2 regions of the Aerococcus loyolae genome follow, and region 2 is predicted to be linked to the other one. Evidence: riboswitches for the same ligand, from Rfam matches in the RefSeq annotation. Region 2 holds a riboswitch; the other holds the start of a gene.
The links. Region 2 has a riboswitch for thiamine pyrophosphate ahead of thiT (energy-coupled thiamine transporter ThiT). Riboswitches for the same ligand answer to the same signal wherever they lie in the genome.
Positions count from the first base shown of each region.

Region 1: linked by a shared signal. The riboswitch ahead of CJ190_RS00325 (hydroxyethylthiazole kinase) and the one ahead of thiT (energy-coupled thiamine transporter ThiT) in region 2 are both predicted to bind thiamine pyrophosphate.

Region 1 covers NZ_CP126958.1:66,969-70,112, reverse strand. The annotation lists gene thiD (bifunctional hydroxymethylpyrimidine kinase/phosphomethylpyrimidine kinase) at 1-481, opposite strand, end outside; gene CJ190_RS00325 (hydroxyethylthiazole kinase) at 468-1,307, opposite strand; TPP riboswitch at 1,466-1,564, opposite strand; gene CJ190_RS00320 (ISL3 family transposase) at 1,842-3,144, opposite strand, start outside.
Region 2 covers NZ_CP126958.1:456,178-459,321, forward strand. The annotation lists gene CJ190_RS02030 (iron-sulfur cluster biosynthesis family protein) at 1-188, opposite strand, end outside; gene CJ190_RS02035 (alpha/beta hydrolase) at 294-1,121, opposite strand; gene pyrR (bifunctional pyr operon transcriptional regulator/uracil phosphoribosyltransferase PyrR) at 1,278-1,811, shown strand; TPP riboswitch at 1,810-1,909, shown strand; gene thiT (energy-coupled thiamine transporter ThiT) at 1,962-2,528, shown strand; gene CJ190_RS02050 (cation:proton antiporter) at 2,856-3,144, shown strand, end outside.

The DNA of each region.
Region 1 (3,144 bases), 390 kb from region 2:
TGACCCCTTGGGCAATCGCTCTCAAGGTGGTCAGACCGGTCCCTTGGGCATTGGCCTTAGATTGAGTCGGATAGAGGGCACCAACTCCCAAATAGTCTGCACCAGCTGCTTGGGCTTTTAGAGCGGTGTCCAGACTCTTAGCCGAAGCCCCGATAATTTTATCCGGGCCGAGCAGTTCTCTAGCCTGGTCGACTGGCAGGTCCTCTTCTCCCACATGGAGACCGTCAGCGTCCACAGCCAGGGCCAGCTCATAGTCATCGTCGATAATAAAAGGCACACCTGCTTCTTGGCAGAGACCTTTAATTCTTTTAGTCAATTCCAGCTTTTCTTCCTGGTCTTTAAAGGGATGGTCCTTCAAACGTAACTGTAAGATCGTGGCCCCGCCCATTAAGACCTCCTTGACTTGCTGGATTAAGTCGTCATGGTCAAAGCGGTCGGGCGTAATAGCATAGACCAATAAATCATTTTTATTGAATGTCATACTTGGCTCTCCTTTCTAATTCTTTGGCCTCTAATAAGGAGACCTGGTCAATCACCCGGTTGGAATAAGTGGCATTACCCTCATAGGGCTGGAGCACTTGAGCAGCGATTTCTCCCGCCACCCCATAGCTAATCATGGCTGCTGTAGCTAGGTAAAAAGGATCCTCATCCGGATTACCGGCTAAAAAGCTAGCTAGGACGCCGCTTAACTGGCAACCTGATCCCGTATAGGAGGCCATCCAGGGGTGACCATTTTTAATGATTGCCAGCCGTTCGCCGTCAGTCACTAAGTCAATCGGACCTGACATGGCTAGGATAATCTCTTTTTCTTGGGCATAAGCTTTAAAGTCCGGAGCAAAATCAGCCAAATTAGCTAAGGTCACCTCGTCTCCAGGACCCAGGTCGACCCCAGATCCTTGGCTTTTTTCAAAGAGGAGGCTACGAATTTCCGAAGCATTCCCCTTCACCGCCGTCACTAGACCCCGGTCAATCAGATCCTGACAGAGCTTTAATTTAGACGGCATAGCTGAAACCCCCACTGGGTCTAAGACCACGGGATGGTGGTCATTTTTTGCTGTGGTGGCGAGGTCCAACAATTCCTGATTAGGTCTGGGGCTAGCAGCATTTAGGAGCAAAAGGTCAGCCGACTTGACCACATCCTGGCTATTAGGTAATTTATCGGTCATCACGGGACGCCCGCCACTGGCCAAAATCACATTGGCCACATCATGGATGGTGACATAATTATTTAAGACTTGGATCAGCGGGGCCTTGGCCTTGACCTGCTGACTATATTTCGCAAAGGGAATGCTTGTTTTTTTAGACATTTACTCATCTCTCTTATTCTGTTTAGACTGCATATTTTACCTGCAGGTCTTTTACTTCTAGACAGAAAAAAAGCCCTGCAAAGTATACTCCACTGAGTGCACTTTGCAGGACTTCTTATCGTTAGGGTTTAGCCAAAGCTTGGCTGTGCCTTATAACGATATTTGAATTCTCACATCCCTACGCAAGTTTTAACTTTCTCAGGTTCAAAGAGTCCAGGTTTCCACCTATCTCAGCAAAAGCACCTCTTGTGAGTACTTTCTAACTATAGCAGAAACCGCTTACCTATTCAAGGCCGAGCGCTTATGCCCCCCTTTGAAAGCTGGGAGAAATAAAAAACGGTTCTTTGTCAAATCGTGTTGATGAGAATTTATATAATTAATGTCATATCAGAACTGGTATGACATTTTTTAATATTTGCCGATCAAAGAAAAATGGGGACGATTAAAAGACCTCTTATTTCTTGTTTTTTCGCCATAGGCGAAAATAAAGAGTAAGAAAGCAATATCATAAATAATGAATAAGTATCACAAAGACTATGCTGCTTCTGAAAAAGTGAGAGGCCGAGGTTGAAAATCATTACATACCAATCGAGAGGCCATTATTATACGTATTCTTAAATGATCAAAACGACGATACCCATATCCTGTGCGCTTAATCAGTTTCGTTTTATTGTTCATTCCTTCTATTGGACCGTTAGATAAAGTATACGTTAAAGCTGTACAAATACCTTCTTGATATCTTTCTAACGTTTGAAAAATGGTTCGTACTCTACGTGGAAATGTGTATTTCTTGACTTCAATAAGCAAGTCTCTAAAGGACTGAATATCATGGGTATAAATACTATATTTTAGGCGATTAACGTAAGTATAGGTGCGCGATAATTCGGGAGATAAATTGGTGAGGTAATCAACAATCATCTGTTCTGAAACGAGACCGTCAAAAAGTCGATGAGTATATAAGTTTTTAAAGTCAAGTTCCCATTCATTTTTTAAAGGCAACTTCCATAGCTGCTTTAATTTGCGATAATCACGTGGTGATTGATAGCGAATCTGATTCATTAGCTGAATACGTACGGAATTGATGGCCAAATTGAGATGTTGAATGACATGAAAACGGTCAAATAGAATTTTTGCATTGGGAAAACAAGCGCGGATGACTTCGATATACGGGCTATACATATCAATTGTAACGATTTTGACGGCTTGACGACTTTGGTAAGAAAAACGCATAAAGTAGTGGATTAATTCGCTCTTTTGTCGATTTTCAACAATATCAATTAACCGATGGTTCACTGGATCAATAAAAATAAAGCTCATCGCACCACTGACATTTTTCACTGATTTAAATTCATCAAAAGAAAGGTACTGGGGCAAATAATTAAATTTAGGAAGTAATGCTTTTCCTCTTTCTTCTAGAAGTCGAATCACCGTCGATACGGAAACATTGTGTTGTTTACCAATAAGAGTCATCGCTATCGTCTCACTGAGAGCAAAAGTGATTGCATTTTTTAGCGTGTTAGAAATATAACAATTAGCAGTGACTATGGGAGTTTTAGCATTAAAAGTCCTTTGGCAGTGTTTACAAAAGAAACGTTGCTTTTTAAGACGCAAAGTAACGGGTTGCCCATCATTAATGGTTGTTAGTAAGATATCGCTTGAATAAGAACCATTTTTAACGATATCAGCTTGTGATTCGTTGATATGGCCGCAATGGGAACAGTGAGAAGGTTGGTTAGTTAAGTTCCCAAAAATAACCTTATGAACGATATTGCCTTTCTTTTCCTCCACTACTTTATCTTCAATTTCAATATTTTCATCTTTTATATTAAAGAGATTT
Region 2 (3,144 bases):
TGACCAATATGCGTTTCAAGGACCTCATCAAAGCCTTCAAAACTCGGCGCATTGGTTTGTAAGACGAGACTACGATAGGCTCGGTGGCTGGTATGACCGGTTTCATCGGAAGTTGTTAGGCAAATATTATGGAAACGATCTAAGCTTTGTAACTGTTGTATGGCTTTCTGGGTGAAAAATAACTTCATGGCATATCCTCCTCACAACAACTCTTATAAGGATGATTATATCAGAATTTGTGAGCAGTTTAGTCGGAAAAGCCTAAAAATAATTTTTAAAACGTTTTCATACCTTCACCAGCCGCTACTGAGAAAGCGGAGGCAGTCGGGGAGGTGTTTGGCCCAGTAAAATTCATTATGCTCTTCATCCACATAGATGTTGAAGTCAATATTTTCTACCGGGATACCTCCTGCTATAAGCAAGGCCTGGTAGTGGAGGGAAGCGTCGATATAGGCTTGGGCCATATTGCCTGGGATAAAGAGACGGTCGGTATCATCGCCTTCTTTGGTGCCGACTTGGAGGTAGATTTTTTGCTCGGGGTCTAAGTCTTGTGACTTGAGATAGCGGTCAAAGGGTTCTTGGACTATCCACTGGGCTAGGGAAAAAATTCCCAAGCGGCCAATTTGATCGGCATATTTAACCCCCATATAGGCGGTGATATTGGCTCCAAAAGAAGACCCAATCATGGCCGTATGCTTTTTATCGGTTTTAGTCCGATAGGTAGTATCGATAAAGGGTTTAACCACCTTCATGATGAAGTCACTAAAATCATTGCCTAAGCCGCCTAAGGGTCTTTCCTTAGGGTCGCTAGGGTTTTCGAAGCTCCAAGCATTATAATCATCCGCCCGAGTTTGAGGGTCGTTGTCAATGCCGACCACAATCATCTTGGGTAAATCGGGGTTACGCTTGAGGGTGGGGATGACCTTCCAGGAATAACCGAGGAAAGACTCCTTACTATAAAAAACATTTTGTCCGTCATGCATATAAACGACCGGGTAGGAGACGGATTCCTGCTGGTAATTTTTAGGGAGTAGGACCCGTACCCGCCGCTTCTTGCCGGAATAGGGCAAGCTTAAGTAGTGGGTTTTCATTTTTAGATAATAATAATCGGCATTTAACATGATTTACCTCCGCTTAATGTGCTATAAGCATACTTGACCCTGGGGGATTAAGCAAGCGCAATCCCCCCTGACGATGGTCAAGGTTAAGAAATAATTGCAGACTTCACAATATTTCGCTACAATGATGAGTAGAATAAAGGATAAGGGGGAGATGCCTTGGCAACAGAAGTCGAGCTTCTCAACGAAGCAGAAATGAAGCGCGCCTTAACGCGAATGAGTTATGAGATTTTGGAACGCAACCATGGTACCGCTAATTTAGCCATCGTGGGGATTAAAACCCGGGGAGCCATTATTGCTAACCGGATTAAGGACCGCATCAACCAGTTAGAAGAGGCTGATGTCTTTTATGGGGAATTAGACGTCCGCGCTTATCGTGATGACCTCGACCAGGAAAAGGATAAGCTGATCAAAGACTTATCCCAGCTGGATTTTGATGTGAATGGTAAACATATCTTTATCTGTGATGATGTGCTCATGACCGGTCGGACCATTCGGGCGACCATGGATGCCTTGATGGATCATGGGCGCCCAAGTAAGATCTCTTTAGTGACGCTCATTGACCGGGGCCACCGGGAATTACCGATTCGAGCGGATATTGTTGGTAAAAATATTCCCACTTCCCGGCAAGAGAAAATTCGGGTGAAGATGCGGGAACTCGACAGTAAGGATGCAGTATATATAATTAAATAATTGGTACTAGGGGAGCCTTTATGGCTGAGATGTAATTTACAGACCCTTTGAACTTGAGACTAGGTAATACTAGCGGAAGAAAGTGCACGAAAAACAGGTAAGAGGCATTTTCTCTTACCTGTTTTTGTGCTAAGAAAGGATTTAATTATTATGGGACAAAGTAAACAAGTAAGGATTTTATTGGAAATTGCTATGGTAGCGGTATTGGCATATTTATTAGGTCTTTTACCGACAACCAATGGAGTCGGTATTGGGGTGAACTTAGGAGTTATTCCTATTTACTTGATCTCCTTAAGACGGGGGATAAAGAGCGGTTTTGCTGCCGGCTTTCTATTTGGGCTCTTGCAATTAATCACTGGTCAAGCCACGATTCTAACGCCCTTCCAAGTCTTCCTTGAATACTTCTTCGCCTTTATGTTAGCCGGTCTAACTGGAGTCTTTGCTAATCGTGTGAAGAGTGCAAGCTTAAAAGGGGATAAAAAAGGCCTATGGATTGGTATCTTTTCAGCGACCTTTATTGGGATGGTTGCCCAATACTTTATCCATTGGTTCGCCGGCTATGCCTTTTGGTCTTCTTATGCGCCAGAAGGGATGAATGCATGGTGGTATACGACCATTGTCAATGTACCTACTGGTTTCTTCACCTGGTTAGTAGGGGCTTTAGTGGTGGCCTTGTTATTTAATAATGCCCCCCGACTCTTAAACCCAGAAGATTAAAAGGCTATTTTAACGATTGATTAGATGGAATTATTATTTTGAGACGTCCTTTGAGGGGGGGTCTTTTTTTATTGGCTGTGACTTGTTTTTGATAAAAAAGAAAGATTTTATGGAATTGTTGGCGCGCAAACACTTTAATAAGAAAGCGTTTGCTATAATATTTTGTGAAAAGGATAACTAAAGTTAAAGCCTAGCTGAAAGCTTTCTCTATTTTTTTAGATAAGTATGTGAAATTATGAACTATACTTTTCACCTAAAGTGAGAAGGCATTAAAGACCAATAAGTAATAGAGGATTTAAGTAAAAATATTGGAAAGGAGTGTTCAATGTGTTTGTTCTTCGTTTCTTACTGGCAATGGTTATTGCTTATTTCGCTGGAGAACTAGCTAAGAAAATCAAATTCCCAGCCATCATTGGCTGGTTGATTGTGGCCATGTTTCTTGGAGAGCACGGGCTAAATCTTTTAAGCCCTGAATTAATTTCAACCAAGGTCTATCAATCACTGATGGTACTGATGCAAATTCTAGTGGGGTCGATGGTGGGCTATAAGTTAGTTTACCGTGACATCAAGGATTCTATCAGTAAAGTCTTTGCCATGGGGATATCTGACCTAGTGG